One region of the Streptomyces sp. NPDC049585 genome, then DNA from elsewhere that is predicted to be linked to it. Evidence: riboswitches for the same ligand, from Rfam matches in the RefSeq annotation. Region 1 holds a riboswitch; each other region holds the start of a gene.
What was found. Region 1 has a riboswitch for cobalamin ahead of AB0K17_RS00930 (ribonucleoside-diphosphate reductase subunit alpha). Riboswitches for the same ligand answer to the same signal wherever they lie in the genome.
Positions count from the first base shown of each region.

Region 2: linked by a shared signal. The riboswitch ahead of AB0K17_RS22555 (HoxN/HupN/NixA family nickel/cobalt transporter) and the one ahead of AB0K17_RS00930 (ribonucleoside-diphosphate reductase subunit alpha) in region 1 are both predicted to bind cobalamin.
Region 3: linked by a shared signal. The riboswitch ahead of AB0K17_RS08950 (CoA-acylating methylmalonate-semialdehyde dehydrogenase) and the one ahead of AB0K17_RS00930 (ribonucleoside-diphosphate reductase subunit alpha) in region 1 are both predicted to bind cobalamin.

Region 1 covers NZ_JBFAPE010000001.1:197,154-202,792, forward strand. The annotation lists gene mctP (monocarboxylate uptake permease MctP) at 1-858, shown strand, start outside; cobalamin riboswitch at 1,029-1,167, shown strand; gene AB0K17_RS00930 (ribonucleoside-diphosphate reductase subunit alpha) at 1,332-3,737, shown strand; gene AB0K17_RS00935 (ribonucleotide-diphosphate reductase subunit beta) at 3,737-4,759, shown strand; gene def (peptide deformylase) at 4,822-5,451, opposite strand; gene AB0K17_RS00945 (hypothetical protein) at 5,542-5,639, opposite strand, start outside.
Region 2 covers NZ_JBFAPE010000023.1:96,287-101,925, reverse strand. The annotation lists gene AB0K17_RS22560 (APC family permease) at 1-796, opposite strand, end outside; cobalamin riboswitch at 945-1,168, shown strand; gene AB0K17_RS22555 (HoxN/HupN/NixA family nickel/cobalt transporter) at 1,198-2,430, shown strand; gene AB0K17_RS22550 (hypothetical protein) at 2,384-2,602, opposite strand; gene uvrA (excinuclease ABC subunit UvrA) at 2,787-5,192, shown strand; gene AB0K17_RS22540 (phosphatidylinositol-specific phospholipase C domain-containing protein) at 5,356-5,639, shown strand, end outside.
Region 3 covers NZ_JBFAPE010000005.1:308,155-313,793, reverse strand. The annotation lists gene mmsB (3-hydroxyisobutyrate dehydrogenase) at 1-739, opposite strand, end outside; gene AB0K17_RS08960 (enoyl-CoA hydratase/isomerase family protein) at 736-1,815, opposite strand; gene AB0K17_RS08955 (acyl-CoA dehydrogenase family protein) at 1,812-2,990, opposite strand; gene AB0K17_RS08950 (CoA-acylating methylmalonate-semialdehyde dehydrogenase) at 2,996-4,495, opposite strand; cobalamin riboswitch at 4,715-4,896, opposite strand; gene AB0K17_RS08945 (hypothetical protein) at 5,355-5,639, shown strand, end outside.

The DNA.
Region 1 (5,639 bases):
GCGACCCTCGCCCTCGGCTCCGCCATGGCCCTCTTCCTCTACCCGCACTCGGTGACCGCGGTGCTCTCCAGCAAGAACCGCAACGTCATCCGCCGCAACACCACCATCCTGCCGCTGTATTCCCTCATGCTCGGCCTGCTGGCCATGCTCGGCTTCATGGCGATCGCCGCCGGGGTGAAGGTGAGCAACGGGCAGCTGGCGATCCCCCAGCTGTTCGAGGACATGTTCCCCGACTGGTTCACGGGCGTGGCGTTCGCCGCCATCGGCATCGGGGCGCTGGTGCCGGCGGCGATCATGTCGATCGCGGCGGCGAACCTGTTCACCCGCAACATCTACAAGGACTTCCTGAAGCCGGACGCCACGCCCGAGCACGAGGCGAAGGTGTCCAAGATCGCATCCCTGCTGGTCAAGGTCGGCGCCCTCGCCTTCGTGCTGACCATGGACAAAACGGTCGCCATCAACTTCCAGCTGCTCGGTGGCATCTGGATCCTGCAGACCGTGCCCGCGCTGGTGGGCGGGCTCTTCACGCGCTGGTTCCACCGCTGGGGCCTGCTGGCGGGGTGGGCCGCAGGCATGGCGTACGGGACGTGGCGGGCATATGCGACGCCCAGCGCCACCCAGGACCATTTCGGCAATACCAACCTCATTCCGCTCATCGGGGAGAAGGGGTACATCGGCCTGACGGCGTTCGTGGTCAACGTGCTGGTGGCGGTGGTCGCCACGGTCGTCCTGCGGGCGGTGGGGGCGCCGGACGGGGTCGACCTCACGCGGCCGTCGGACTACACGGCCGATGCGGGGGATCCCGGCGTCCAGGAGAAGCTGCCGCCGGCCACGGTGGAGGCGCCTGCGGCGGGCTGAGCCCCGCCCGCCGGGAAACTCCACCGGAAGACTCCGTCAAGAGACCACCAAGAGCCGGACGGGCTGCGGCGCAGCCCGTCCGGCTCTTGCCTGCAAGGACGCCGCCTCTACCACATTCCGCAACCACCTCATGACGCGCCGACACAACATGTGGGGGCGCGTGCGAGGCCCGGCACTAGATGTATGCTCGTCCTCGCTGTCGCCGCAGGGGAATCCGGTGCAAATCCGGAACTGTCCCGCAACGGTGAACGAGTGCGCACAAACACCGCACCACCAGTCCGAGGACCTGCCGGCAGCGCGCCCACCACCGAGCCCGTCCCGGGCTCGGCTATGGGCGTTGAACACGTCCGGGCCTCGCGGGTTGGGCCGGCGGACGCTGCGCGGCACGCTCCCGAGCTCCGAGTCGGACGTGCCCGTACGCGACCGTCGCGCGCACCCGCCCGGCCACCACAGCCGAGCGAGGAGAGCCACTCGTGACCATCGCGCCCGCAGATCCGGTTGCAGGTCCCGTCTCAGCGAACGCGGAAGCGGCCGACGGCCCCGGGACCGCGCTGCTGCGTGCCCTGACGGACCTCACCGCCGATCTGCCCGCCACCGACCCGGGCAAGGTCGCCGCCGCCGCGCTGCGCGGCCGCAGCGCCGCGGCGGACGAGGCGGAGCTGCGCTCCCTCGCCACCGAGGCGGCCGCCGGCCTGATCGCCGAGGAGCCGGAGTACTCCAAGCTCGCCGCCCGCCTGCTCACCCACGCCATCGCCGAGGAGGCGGCCGGCCAGGGCGCCACCTCCTTCTCCGCCTCGGTCGCCGTGGGCCACCGCGAGGGCCTCATCGCCGACGACACGGCCGCGTTCGTCGCCACCCACGCCGCGCGCCTGGACGCGCTCGTGGACGCGGCCCTGGCCGACGGCGCCGACGACCGCTTCGGCTACTTCGGCCTGCGCACCCTGCACAGCCGTTACCTGCTGCGCCACCCGATCCACCGCGACGTGATCGAGACGCCGCAGCACTTCCTGCTGCGCGTGGCCTGCGGCCTGGCCGAGGACCACAGCGAGCGGGCCCTGGAGGACGTGGCGGCGCTGTACCGGCTCACCAGCACGCTGTCGTACCTCCCCTCCTCCCCCACGCTCTTCAACTCCGGCACCCGCCACCCGCAGATGTCGTCCTGCTACCTGCTGGACTCCCCGCTGGACGAGCTGGACTCGATCTACGACCGCTACCACCAGGTCGCCCGGCTCTCCAAGCACGCCGGCGGCATCGGCCTGTCGTACTCGCGCATCCGCTCCCGCGGCTCGCTCATCCGCGGCACCAACGGCCACTCCAACGGCATCGTGCCGTTCCTGCGCACCCTGGACGCCTCCGTCGCCGCGGTGAACCAGGGCGGCCGCCGCAAGGGCGCCGCCTGCGTGTACCTGGAGACCTGGCACGCGGACATCGAGGAGTTCCTGGAGCTGCGCGACAACACCGGTGAGGAGGCCCGCCGCACCCACAACCTGAACATCGCGCACTGGATCCCGGACGAGTTCATGCGCCGCGTCGAGGCCGACGCCGACTGGTCGCTGTTCTCCCCGGCCGACACGCCCGACCTGGTCGACCTGTACGGCGACGAGTTCGACGCCGCCTACCGCCGCTACGAGGCCGAGGGCAAGGCCGTCCGCACCATCCCCGCGCGCGTGCTGTACGCCCGGATGATGCGCACCCTGGCGCAGACCGGCAACGGCTGGATGACGTTCAAGGACGCCGCCAACCGCACGGCCAACCAGACGGCCGAGAAGGGCGCGGTCGTCCACTCCTCGAACCTGTGCACCGAGATCCTCGAGGTCACGAACGACGGCGAGACGGCGGTCTGCAACCTCGGTTCGGTCAACCTGGCGCAGCACCTGGGCGCCGACGGCGACATGGACTGGGAGAAGCTCGACGCGACCGTCCGCACGGCCGTCACCTTCCTCGACCGTGTCGTGGACATCAACTTCTACCCGACCGAGCAGGCCGGCCGCTCCAACAGCCGCTGGCGCCCGGTGGGCCTGGGCCTGATGGGTCTGCAGGACGTCTTCTTCCGCCTGCGCCTGCCCTTCGACTCGGCCGAGGCGAAGGAGCTGTCCACCAAGATCTCCGAGCGGATCATGCTCGCCGCGTACGAGGCGTCCGCCGACCTCGCCGAGCGGCACGGCCCGCACCCGGCCTGGGAGGCCACCCGCACCGCCCGCGGCGTGCTGCACCCGGACCACTACCCCAACGCCGTCGCCGCGTGGCAGGACCGCTGGGAGGCGCTGCGCGCCCGCATCGCCGCGGTCGGCATGCGCAACTCGCTGCTGCTGGCCATCGCGCCGACGGCCACCATCGCCTCCATCGCGGGCGTGTACGAGTGCATCGAGCCGCAGGTGTCGAACCTGTTCAAGCGCGAGACGCTCTCGGGTGAGTTCCTGCAGGTCAACACCTACCTGGTGAACGACCTCAAGGAGCTGGGCGTGTGGGACCGCGCCACCCGCGAGGCCATGACCGAGGCCAACGGCTCCATCCAGGACATGAAGTGGATCCCGCAGGAAGTCCGCGACCTGTACCGCACGGCCTGGGAGATCCCGCAGCGCGCCCTGATCGACATGGCCGCGGCCCGTACGCCGTACCTGGACCAGAGCCAGTCGCTGAACCTGTTCATGGCCTCGCCGACCATCGGCAAGCTCAGCTCGATGTACGCGTACGCCTGGAAGCAGGGCATCAAGACGACGTACTACCTGCGCTCCCGCCCGGCCACCCGCATCGCCCGCGCCGCCTCCGGCGCGAGCGCCGGTGCCGCCACGACCATCCCCGTGCAGCAGGCCGCGCCCGACGCGGACGCCATCGCCTGCTCCCTCGAAAACCCCGAGTCCTGCGAGGCCTGCCAGTAATGACCACGGCATCCGACCGCCCCAAGAACCTGCTCGACCCGGGCTTCGAGCTGACCCTGCGCCCCATGCGGTACCCGGACTTCTACGACCGCTACCGCGACGCGATCAAGAACACCTGGACCGTCGAGGAGGTCGACCTCCACTCGGACGTCGCCGACCTCGCCAAGCTGTCCCCGGGTGAGCAGCACATGATCGGCCGCCTGGTCGCCTTCTTCGCGACCGGCGACTCGATCGTGGCGAACAACCTCGTGCTGACGCTGTACAAGCACATCAACTCGCCCGAGGCGCGCCTGTACCTGTCGCGGCAGCTGTTCGAGGAGGCCGTGCACGTCCAGTTCTATCTGACGCTGCTCGACACCTACCTGCCCGACCCGGACGACCGCGCCGCCGCCTTCGCGGCCGTGGAGAACATCCCCTCCATCCGCGAGAAGGCGCAGTTCTGCTTCAAGTGGATCAACGAGGTCGAGAAGCTGGAGAGCCTGCAGACGAAGGCCGACCGCCGTCGCTTCCTGCTCAACCTCATCTGCTTCGCGGCGTGCATCGAGGGCCTGTTCTTCTACGGCGCCTTCGCCTACGTCTACTGGTTCCGCAGCCGCGGCCTGCTGCACGGCCTGGCGACCGGCACCAACTGGGTCTTCCGCGACGAGTCCATGCACATGGACTTCGCGTTCTCCGTCGTGGACACCGTCCGCGAGGAGGAGCCGGACCTCTTCGACGACGAGCTCCAGCAGCAGGTCACCGACATGCTCAAGGAGGCCGTCGAGTGCGAGCTGCAGTTCGCCCGCGACCTGTGCGGTGACGGCCTGCCCGGCATGAACACCGACTCCATGCGCGAGTACCTGCAGTGCGTCGCCGACCAGCGCCTGCAGCGCCTGGGCTTCCCCCCGGTGTTCGGCTCGGAGAACCCGTTCTCCTTCATGGAGCTGCAGAACGTCCAGGAGCTGACCAACTTCTTCGAGCGCCGCGCCTCCGCGTACCAGGTGGCGGTCGAGGGCTCGGTCTCCTTCGACGACGAGTTCTAGTCGCACGACGAAAGGGCCCGTACGGAGCGATCCGTACGGGCCCTTTCGCGTGCTGCAGAAGATCAGTCGTTGGGGACGACCGGGTAGCGCGGGGTGCCCTCGGCCATCTGGCGAAGGGCGTCCTTGCGCTCGCGCTTGGAGAGGCGGTCGATGTAGAGGCGGCCGTAGAGGTGGTCCGTCTCGTGCTGCAGGCAGCGGGCGAAGTAGCCGGTGCCCTCGACGGCGATCGCGTTGCCGTGCATGTCCTGGCCGCGCACGACGGCGTAGTCGGGGCGGGCCAGCGGGGCGTACGCCGTGGGAACGGACAGGCAGCCCTCGTTGGAGTCGTCCAGGACGCGGCGCTCGGCCGGCAGTTCGTCCAGGACGGGGTTGACGACGTGGCCGACGTGGCGGACGCCCTCGTCGTCGGGGCAGTCGTAGACGAAGACCTTCAGGTCCACGCCGATCTGGTTGGCGGCCAGGCCCACGCCCTCGGCGGTGCGCTGGCTGGCGAACATGTCGTCGATGAGCCGGGCGAGCTCGTCGTCGAACTCGGTGACGTCCTTGCACTCGTTGTGCAGGACGGGGTTGCCGACGACCGTGATCGGGCGCGAGGTGCCGCGCTCGCGGTGCTCCGCCTCACGCTTCTCGGCGTCCGTCACGTCGTCGATGAACTCTCCGGTCGCCCGGTGTTCGGTCTCTTGCTGCGCCATGTCCGCCGTATGCCTCTCTCACAACCAGAAAGCAATATCTTGCCCTGAATCCACTGGGCCTCATACAGGGTAAGGGGGCGGGGCGACGGCTCAGCAGACCTCTTCGAGATCACGCCATTCGCGGGTGTCCGGGCTGTCGGCCACCCAGCCGTCCAGCAGGCCGCGCACCAGGCCGGGCGGGGCGGCGA
Region 2 (5,639 bases), on a different contig from region 1:
CCATGATGCCCAGGATCGAGTGCACGATGGCTCTGGGCATGGTGCGCCCGGGGTCCTTGATCTCGGCGCCCATGTAGGCGACGGTGCTGTAGCCGCCGTAGTCGTAGATGCCGATGGTCAGGCCCGCGGCGAAGCCCAGCCAGAACTGATGGCTCGTCACATCGAAGGCGCCGGCCGGGTAGGTGAAGGCCCGCTCCGGGCTGAAGTGGGTGAAGGCGGCGACGATGACCAGGGACACCGAGACGATCATTACGCCCCACAGGACGGCGGTGATGCGCGCGATGGACTCCACCCGCCGCCACAGCAGCGCGACGACCAGCGCCACCATGGCCAGGCCCGTCACGTCGCCCTGCGTCTGCGTCATGCCGGGCCACAGATAGCCCAGGTACTGCACGAACCCGATCACGCCGGTGGCCATGGCGAGCGGGATGAAGAGCATCGCCGTCCACACGAACAGGAACGGCATCAGTTTGCCGGTGCGGTACTGGAACGCCTGCCGCAGATAGACGTAACTGCCGCCAGCGCCGGGCATCGCCGCGCCGAGCTCGGCCCACACCAGCCCGTCCGCCAGCGCCAGCACCGCCCCCGCGACGAAGCCGATGACGGCGTGCGGGCCGCCGAACGAGGCGACCATCAAGGGAATGGTGACGAAGGGGCCTATCCCACACATCTGGCTCATGTTGATGGCCGTGGCCTGGAACAGCCCGATGCGGCGCACGAACACCGTCCGCTGCCCGGGCACCGCCGGGGCGCCGCCGCCCGGGTCCTGCCCCGTCCCCGCTGCCGAATCTGCCATGGCGGTCAGCCCCTTCCGGTCGTTGCCTGCACTCGTAGCACCGGGCCCGGGGTGGCGTCCATCACCCGCGCGGTAGCGGAGCGATGGCCTCCGGCAGATGTCCGGCAGATGAGGTACGGCCGGGGCGACCATGAGGCCCGTCGGGAGGTTAGGGTGTCCTGGCCGTGGTGTTCGGGAAGACCGGTGCCGGCCCTTCGGGGCCCATTCCGGAGCGGCCCTCGCCACTGTGATCGGGGAGTGACCGTCCCCACTCCGTACGCCGGACCGTCCGGCGCGCGGAAGCCACTGGGCCGCATCCGGCGACCTGGGAAGGCGGGGCGGTCGCGCGTGCACCCGTCAGCCAGGAGACCGGCCACGGCATCTCGAAGTGATCCACGAGGTGCTGGAGCGTTCAACCCGAGATGTCCACCAACACATCCCTTCCCGTCGACATATCCACCGGCCCGCCGGCCTTCCGCTGGCGCCGCGAGGACACCGTGCGCACCGCCGGCCTGCTGGCCGTCATCGCCGCCCTGCACGTCGTCGCGTTCGGCGTGCTCTACCTGCTGGTCGTGCCGCAGCACTACACCGTCGACTCCAAGGTCTACGGCGTCGGTCTCGGCATCACCGCCTACACCCTCGGCATGCGGCACGCCTTCGACGCCGACCACATCGCCGCCATCGACAACACCACCCGCAAGCTCATGGCCGACGGCAGGCGCCCGGTCTCGGTCGGCTTCTGGTTCGCCCTCGGCCACTCCAGCGTCGTCGTCGTGATGGCCCTGCTGGTGGCCGGCGGCACGCACCTGGCCGGCACGCTGATGGACGAGGACTCGCCCACCCACCAGGTGCTCGGCATCGTCGGCACATCCGTCTCCGGCGGCTTCCTCTACCTCATCGCCATCCTCAACCTCATCGCCCTCGCCGGCATCCTGCGCGTCTTCCGCGCCATGCGCGAGGGCCGCTACGACGAGGGAGAGCTGGAGAAGCAGCTGGACTCGCGCGGCTTCATGAACCGGCTGCTGGGCCGCTTCACCCGCTCGGTCAGCCGACCGGGCCAGATGTACCCCCTCGGCTTCCTCTTCGGCCTCGGCTTCGACACCGCCACCGAGGTCACGCTGATGGTGATGGCGGGCAGCGGCGCCGCGGCCGGACTGCCGTGGTACGCGATCCTGTGCCTGCCACTGCTGTTCGCGGCCGGCATGAGCCTCTTCGACACGCTCGACGGCACGTTCATGAACTTCGCCTACCAGTGGGCGTTCTCCAACCCGGTGCGCAAGGTCTACTACAACCTCACCATCACCGGCCTGTCCATCGCCGTCGCCTTCCTCATCGGCACCATCGAGCTGGTCGGCGTCCTGCACGAGAAGCTCGGCCTGGACGATCCCGTCAGCGGCTGGATCGCCGGGCTGAACCTCGACAACGTCGGCTTCGTCATCGTCGGGCTGTTCGTCGTGGTGTGGGCCGCGGCACTGGTCTACTGGCGCCTGGCGCGGGTCGAGCAGCGCTGGACCGCCCGCACGGCGACGGCCGTCGTCACCGGCGGGTCCGGAGCTACGGACGGGCCCGGAGCTGCGGACGGGTCCGGAGCTGCGGACGGGTCCGGGGTCACGGACGGGGACAGTCCCGCCGCGCGCACGCCTTCCGGGCGCTGACGACCGGCGGGCCGCTGCCCGCCGGTTCCTCGCCGACCACCACCAGCGCCGGTCCGCCGCACGTCCGGCAGATACGGGACGAGGGGTCCCGTTCCCGCTCGATCGCTGCGGCGATCCGGCGCAGGGGGTCGGCGCCGAGGGCCGCTCGCACCTCGGCATCGGTGTCGGACATGGGCCATCCCGTCGAAAGGTCGTCGTCGACGTTCGCTGTGACATTCGCTGTGACGTTCGCTGTGGCATTCGCCGTGACAGCGGTTGCCTGGGGCATCTTGGCGCAGGATGCCCGGCCGCGTCAGTGTGTCGCCGGCGGTTCACCCTCCCGGGGAGGCCGGGGAGCGGCGCCTAGACTCGCTCGCGTGCACGACCGCCATGACCCCCACGACCCGTACGTCCGCGTCCGCGGCGCCGCCGAACACAACCTCAAGCACGTCGACGTCGACATCCCCCGCGACGCCCTCGTCGTCTTCACCGGCGTCTCCGGCTCCGGGAAGTCCTCCCTCGCCTTCGGCACGCTCTACGCCGAGGCGCAGCGCCGCTACTTCGAGTCCGTCGCCCCCTACGCGCGCCGGCTCATCCACCAGGTCGGCGCCCCCAGGGTCGGGGAGATCACCGGACTGCCGCCCGCCGTCGCCCTGGAACAGCGCCGCTCCGCCCCCACCTCGCGCTCCTCCGTGGGCACGGTCACCACCTTGTCCAACTCGCTGCGCATGCTCTTCTCCCGCGCCGGCACCTACCCCGAGGGCGCGCCCCGCCTGGACTCCGACGCCTTCTCGCCCAACACCGCGGCCGGCGCCTGCCCCGAGTGCCAGGGCCTGGGCCGCGTCCACCGGGTCACCGAGGAATCACTGGTGCCCGACCCCGCGCTCACCATCCGCGAGGGCGCCATCGCCGCCTGGCCGGGCGCCTGGCAGGGCAAGAACCTGCGCGACATCCTCGACACCCTCGGGTACGACGTCGACCGGCCCTGGCGCGAGCTGCCGCAGGCCGACCGCGACTGGATCCTGTTCACCGACGAGCAGCCGGTGGTCACCGTCCACCCCGTGCGCGAGGCCGACCGCATCCAACGCCCCTACAAGGGCACCTACATGAGCGCCCGCCGCTATGTGCTGCACACCTTCGCCGACTCCAAGAGCGCCGCGCTGCGCGCGCGGGCCGAGCGCCATCTGGTCAGTGCCGACTGCCCGGTGTGCGCAGGGCGCCGGCTGCGGCCCGAGGCGCTGGCCGTCACCTTCGCCGGCCACGACATCGCCACTCTCGCCGCCCTGCCGCTGACCGCCCTGGCCGAGGTGCTGCGCCCGGCGTGCACCGGCGAATCGGCCGCGGCGGCGCTCGCCGGGGACCTCCTCGCCCGCATCGGGATCCTCACCGACCTGGGCCTGGGCTACCTGGCCACCGACCGTCCCACCCCCACGCTGTCCGCGGGCGAGCTGCAGCGGCTGCGGCTGGCCACCCAGCTGCGCTCGGGCCTGTTCGGCGTGGTCTACGTCCTCGACGAGCCGTCCGCCGGCCTGCACCCGGCGGACGGCGAGGCGCTGCTGACGATGCTGGAGCGGCTCAAGGCCGCGGGCAACTCGCTGTTCGTGGTCGAGCACCGCATGGACGTCGTGCGCCGCGCCGACTGGATCGTCGACGTCGGCCCGCAAGCCGGCGAGCACGGCGGGCAGGTGCTCCACAGCGGCCCCGTCGAAGCCCTCGCGAACGTCGAGGCGTCGGCCACGCGCCGCTACCTCTTCCCCGACGGGCAGCAACCGCCCGCACGCAGCACCCGTACCCCCTCGGGCCTGCTGCGGTTGCGCGGCGTGAACCGGCACAACCTGCGCGACGTGGACGCCGGCTTCCCGCTCGGCGTCTTCACGGCCGTCACCGGCGTCTCGGGCTCGGGGAAGTCCACGCTGGTCGGCCAGGTCCTCGCCGAGACCGTCGCCGCCCACCTCGACGGAGGGGAACCGCTCGGCGAGGCCGAGGGCCTGGACGCCGTCGACCGGCTGGTGACGGTCGACCAGAAGCCCATCGGCCGCACCCCGCGCTCCAACCTCGCCACCTACACCGGCCTCTTCGACGCCGTGCGCAAGCTCTTCGCGGCCACCGACGAGGCCCGCGCCCGCGGCTACGGCGCCGGCCGGTTCTCCTTCAACGTCGCCGGCGGACGCTGCGAGGAGTGCCAGGGCGAGGGCTTCGTCGCCGTCGAGCTGCTCTTCCTGCCCGGTACGTACGCCCCCTGCGCGGCCTGCGCCGGGGCGCGCTACAACCCCGAGACGCTGGAGGTCACCTACCGCGGCGCGAGCATCGCCGACGTGCTGGCCATGACCGTGGACGCGGCCGCGGACTTCCTCGCCGACGTGCCCGCGGCCCTGCGGGCCCTGCGCACCCTCGAGGAGGTGGGCCTGGGCTACCTGCGCCTGGGCCAGCCGGCCACCGAGCTCTCCGGTGGCGAGGCCCAGCGCATCAAGCTCGCCGCCGAACTGCAGCGCAGCCACCGCGGCCACACCCTGTACGTCCTCGACGAGCCCACGACCGGGCTGCACCCGGCCGACACCGAGGTGCTGCTGCGGCAGCTGCACGGCCTGGTCGACGCGGGCAACACGGTCGTGGTCGTCGAGCACGACATGACCGTGGCCGCGGGCGCCGACCACGTCCTCGACCTCGGCCCGGGCGGCGGCGCCGAGGGCGGCCGCATCGTCGCCTCCGGCCCGCCCCACGAGGTGGCCCGGGCCGCCGGCAGCGCCACGGCGCCGTACCTGGCCCGCGCCCTGCGGCTGTGAGCGGCCTGGACGGGGCGGCCGCCCCCTCGCTCGTCGTCCGTGAGGGCGCCATCGCCGGGTGACGGGGCCGGGGCCCGCCATGCCTGTCGCCCCGTCACATCACCACCTCCCGTACGCTGCTGACTCGTTCATCACAGCGGAAGACTCGACAACGGCGGGGGACATGCGCACCACCATGCACATACGCACGGCGATCACGGCGGCCGTGACGGCAGCGGTACTGGCCGGCACGGCCGCGGTACCGGCGGGGGCGGCGGGCAGGACGGCAGCGGTGCGGACGGCTGAGGCGGCGTACGACACGACGACCGCGGTCGGCGTGCACAACGCCTACGACCGGGCCAAGTACCCGTACTTCGCCGACGCCCTGGACTCCGGGGCCGGGCTGCTCGAACTCGACGTGTGGAGCAACGGCTTCGGCGGCCGCGCCTTCCGCGTCTCGCACGCCAA
Region 3 (5,639 bases), on a different contig from region 1:
CCTTGGCCATCAGGGGAGCGGCGAAGCCCGGCGCGTACGCGCGGTCGGCGGGGCTGCCGGGAACGGGCCCGGGCACCGGGCAGTTGGTGGTCAGGGCCCAGCACTGCCCGGAGGCCGTGGAGGCCACGTCGAACAGGGCCTGGTGGCTCAGGCCGAGGCTCTCGCCGAGGACGAACGCCTCGCTGACCGCGATCATCGAGATGCCCAGGACCATGTTGTTGCAGATCTTCGCGGCCTGTCCCGCGCCGGCGCCGCCGCAGTGCACGGCCTTGCCGCCCATGGTCAGCAGCAGCGCCTCGGCGGCGGCGAAGTCCGCGGCCTCGCCGCCCACCATGAACGTCAGCGTGGCGGCCTCGGCCCCCACGACCCCACCCGAGACGGGGGCGTCGAGGGCCCGGTGCCCGGCGGCGAGCGCCGCCTCGTGCGCGGCGCGGGCGTCGGCGACGTCGATGGTGGAGCAGTCGACGAACAGCGTGCCGGGCCCGGCAGCGGCCAGCAACCCTTCGTCGCGGTAGAGGGCGAGGACGTGCCGTCCGGCGGGCAGCATGGTGATCACCACGTCCGCGCCGGCAACGGCCTGCGTCGCGGACGGCGCGGCGCGTACGCCGGTCCCCGCTGCCGCAGCGAGCAGTTCGGGCACCAGGTCGTACCCCGTGACGCGATGCCCGGCCCGGACGAGGTTGGCGGCCATGGGGCCGCCCATGCGGCCCAGGCCGATGAAGGCGACGGTGCTGCTCACCACGGCACCTCCCGGGCCTCGTCGGCGGGGGCCAGGCGCAGCTCGCAGGCGCCGAGCGGGGCGAAGTACCGTTCCACGTCCGCGGCGGTGACCTCGGCGAGCGTGGCGGGGGACCACCGCGGCGTGCGGTCCTTGTCGACGACCTGGGCCCGGATGCCCTCGACCAGGTCGTGCGAGGACAGCGCCGCGCAGGAGATGCGGTACTCCTGCTCCAGGACCCGCTCCAGCGGACCCAGCGCCCGGGCGCGCCGCAGAGCGGCGAGGGCGACCTTCAGGGCGGTGGGGGACCGGCCGAGGAGGGTCGCGGCGGCCTCGCCGGCCGCGGGGGCGGCCTCGGCACGCAACCGCTCCACAATTTCCTCGACGGTGTCGGCCGCGTAGCACCGGTCGATCCACTCCCGCTGCGCCTGCAGCACACCGGGCGGCGCCTGGCACACGTACCGGGGGAGCACCTCGTGCACGGGGGCGAGCGCGAGGTCGGCCACCAGGTGCGGCAGCCGGTCGGACGGTACGTAGTGGTCGGCGAGCCCGCACAGCAGGGCGTCGGCCGCCCCCACCGCCGTACCGGTCAGGGCGAGGTGGGTGCCGAGGCCGCCGGGGGCGAGCCCGAGGAGGTGGGTGCCGCCGACGTCGGGCGCGAAGCCGATGCCGGTCTCGGGCATGGCGACGCGGGAGCGTTCGGTGACGATCCGTACGCTGCCGTGGGCGGAGACGCCGACGCCGCCACCCATGACGATGCCGTCCATGACGGCCACGTACGGCTTGGGGTAGCGGGCGATCAGGGCGTTGAGCCGGTACTCGTCCCGCCAGAACTCTGCCGAGGCGCGGCCGCCGCCGGTGCGGGCGTCCTCGTGGATGGCACGGATGTCACCGCCCGCGCACAGCCCGCGCTCGCCCGCCCCCGTGAGGACCACCGTCTCGACGGCGGGGTCCTTCTCCCATTCCGCGAGGGCCTGGTCGATGCGGGTCACCATGGCGTGGGTGAGGGCGTTGAGGGCGCGGGGCCGGTTGAGGGTCAGGTACGCCGCGAGGCCCTCGGTGCGCAGCAGGACGTCGGTGTCGCCGGGGGCCGTCATCGCCGGCCGCCCGTCAGGTCCCGGGCCACGATCAGACGCATGATCTCGTTCGTTCCTTCCAGGATGCGGTGCACCCGAAGATCGCGGACGATCTTCTCGATGCCGTACTCGCTGAGGTAGCCGTAACCGCCGTGCAGTTGCAGGGCGCGGTCGGCGACCTCGTAGCCGGTGTCGGTGGCGAAGCGCTTGGCCATCGCGCACAGCTGCGCGGCCTGCGGCAGGCCGCGGTCCAGGGCTTCCGCCGCCTGCCGGACCAGGGCGCGGGCCGCCGCCAGTTCGGTGGCCATGTCGGCCAGCTGGAACTGCAGCGCCTGCGCGTCCAGCAGCGGCGCGCCGAAGGCTTCGCGGTCGGCGAGGTGGGCCAGCGCCCGGTGCAGGGCGCTGCGGGCGCCGCCGAGGGAGCAGGCGGCGATGCCGAGCCGGCCGCCGTTGAGCCCGTTCATCGCGATGCGGAAGCCGTCGCCCTCCGCGCCGAGGCGGCGGTCGGCGCTCACGCGGACGCCGTCGAGGACCACCTGGCGGGTGGGCTGGGCGTTCCAGCCCATCTTCTTCTCGTTCGGGCCGAACGAGACCCCCGCGTCGCCGCGTTCGACGACGAAGGCCGAGATGCCGCGCGGGCCGTCCTCGCCGGTGCGGGCCATGACGACGTAGACCTTGGAGGCGCCCGCGCCGGAGACGAACTGCTTGACACCGGTCAGGACGTAGTGGTCGCCGTCGCGCTCGGCGCGGGTGCGCAGCGCGGCGGCGTCGGAGCCGGCGCCCGGCTCGGTCAGGCAGTAGCTGCCCAGCGCCTCCATGGCGCACAGCGCCGGCAGCCAGCGCCTGCGCTGGGCGTCGTCGCCGTAGCGGTCGATCATCCAGGCGACCATGTTGTGGATGGAGAGGTAGCCGGCCAGTGAGGGGCAGCCGGTGGCCAGTGTCTCGAAGACCAGGACGCCGTCGGAGCGCGTCAGGCCCGAGCCGCCGGACTCCTCGCGCACGTAGGCGCCGCCGAGGCCGAGGTCCGCGCCCTTGCGCAGGACGTCGACGGGGAAGTGCTTGTCCCGGTCCCAGGCGACGGCGTGCGGGGCGAGGTGTTCCTCGGCGAAGTCGAGCGTCGTCTCGGCGATGGCGAGCTGGTCGTCCGTCAGGAAAGTGCCGGACAGGGCGGTGTTCGTCCGGGTGGCGGTCGTCATCGGCGTCAGCCCATCGTCGGCAGGGTGAAGCTCGCGCCCTCCTTGACCCCGGAGGGCCAGCGCGAGGTGACGGTCTTGGTGCGGGTGCAGAAGCGGACGGCGTCCGGTCCGTGCTGGTTCAGGTCGCCGAAGCCGGACCGCTTCCAGCCGCCGAAGGTGTGGTATGCCACGGGCACCGGGATCGGCACGTTGACGCCGACCATGCCGGCGGTGACCCGGCGGGTGAAGTCGCGGGCGGTGTCCCCGTCCCGGGTGAAGATCGCCACGCCGTTGCCGTACGGGTGCTCGCTGGGCAGCCGCAGCGCCTCCTCGTAGTCGGCGGCGCGGACCACGCACAGCACCGGGCCGAAGATCTCCTCACGGTAGATCCGCATGGCGGGGGTGACGCGGTCGAAGAGCGAGGGTCCGGCGAAGAAGCCGTTCTCGTGCCCGGGCAGGACGAAGCCGCGCCCGTCCACGACGAGTTCGGCGCCCTCCGTGGCGCCGATGTCGACGTACCGGCGCACACGGTCGAGGGCGTCGCGGCCGACCAGGGGGCCGAAGTCGGCGTCCGGGTCGTCGCTGCGGCCGATGCGCAGCGAACCGATGCGTTCCTTGAGCCGGGCGACCAGCGCGTCGGCGGTCTCCTCGCCGACGGGGACGGCCACGGAGATCGCCATGCAGCGTTCGCCCGCGGAACCGTAGCCGGCGCCGATCAGCGCGTCGACGGCCTGGTCGAGGTCGGCGTCCGGCATCACGATCAGATGGTTCTTGGCGCCGCCGAAGCACTGGGCACGCTTGCCGTGCGCCGCTGCGGTGGCGTAGACGTGCGCGGCGACGGAGGTGGAGCCGACGAAGCCGACGGCCTGTACGCGGGCGTCCTCCAGCAGCGTGCCGACCGCCTCCTTGCCGCCGTTGACCACGTTGAACACGCCCGGCGGCAGCCCCGCCTCGACGAACAGCTCCGCGAGCCGCAGTGGCACGGACGGGTCGCGCTCGGACGGCTTGAGGACGAAGGCGTTGCCGCAGGCGATGGCGGGCGCGGCCTGCCACAGCGGGATCATCGCGGGGAAGTTGAACGGGCTGATGCCCGCCATGACGCCGAGCGGGGCGCGCAGCGAGTGGACGTCGATGCCGGTGCCGGCATTGTCGGTGAACTCGCCCTTGAGCAGGTGCGGGATGCCGGCGGCGAACTCCACGACCTCCAGGCCGCGCTGCAGGTCGCCGTGCGCGTCGGCGACCGTCTTGCCGTGCTCGGCGGAGAGCAGCCGCGCGAGCACGTCGCGTTCACCGTCCACCAGCTGGAGGAACCGCAGCAGGACGCGGGCGCGACGCTGGGGGTTCCACTGCGCCCACTGCGGCTGCGCAGCCGCCGCGTCGGCGATCGCCAACGCGGTCTCCTCCCGCCCGGCCAGGGGCACCTTGGCCTGGACGGCACCGGTGTTGGGGTCGTACACGTCGGTGAAGAGCCCCGACGTTCCGTGGACGTGCTTGCCGCCGATGAAATGGGTCAGTTCGCGGACCATGAACAGCCTGCTCCCGTCGATGGGGATCCGAGGACGGCACGGCGGGCCGGCGGACGGCACCGGGCGAGGTGCACGCGCCGCTGCGGCGGGCCGTGGGACGCGAAGGCCAGGGGATCGAGGGGAGCGTTACGAACGTGCGGGCGTGCCCGCGTGCTCCGCCGGGGATCCCGGGTCGTGGGTACGGACCGGTGCCATGCGTGTCTGCTCCATCCTCGTGGACAACACGGAACATCCCGCGGCCGGTATCCTGACTCCCGGATCACCGCATGCCGCCCGCCTTCCCGACGCGCCTCGCGTCAGTGGCGTGCTACTCGACGGCACACTCCCCGGTCACAGTGGCGGGACCGTCCCGGATTCGCACCGGCTTCCCTGCACCGCGGGCCTTGCCCCGAACATATAGTTGGACGTCCTACTAAGTCCAGCCCACGGGTGGTCGGGCAGCCGCCCCTCGGGAGATGGACCAGCAGGACCGCGAGCTCCCCGGCCGGCCCGACGCTCCACCACAGGGCCCGGTACCCCGCCCGGGCATCGGCAGCGGGAACCCGCCACACCTCGTGTGTCGCACTATCGGAACGAGCAGTCGTGGAACGGAGATCCATGGGCCCTCGCCTTCGGGAATCCGGCAGCCGGTACAGACAAATCCCATACTGTTTTCCCCCGTTGTGTGATCACATCGGGAGCGTCCCCTGCGCGGGCGGTTTCCTCCGCGTTCACCCGTTGCGAAGCATCAAGGATGAGGTCTGGATGTCGAGGAAGTACGGCGCTGCTCTGACGGTCGCCTGTGTGGCCGTGGCCGCCATGGGGCTCTCGGCTTGTGGCGACGGCGGCAAGAAGGAGGCCCCGTGCCACGGCGACCGGCATGCCGGAGCGGCGGCTCGGCACCCTGACCGCCAAGGAGATAGCCGACAAGGCCTTGCACGAGCTGGCCGCGGCATCCTCCATGCACATCACCATGACCACCGCCTCGGCGGCGGAGCAGGAGGGCATGACCGTGGACCTGGCCGTGGACGTCAAGGGCAACTGTGCCGGCAAGGTCAGCTCGGGCAGCGGCGCAGCCGACGTCATCAAGCAGGGCAACGACATCTGGGTGCGCCCGGACCAGAGCTGGTTACGCACGCATGTCGGGGCCGACGGCATGGAGAAG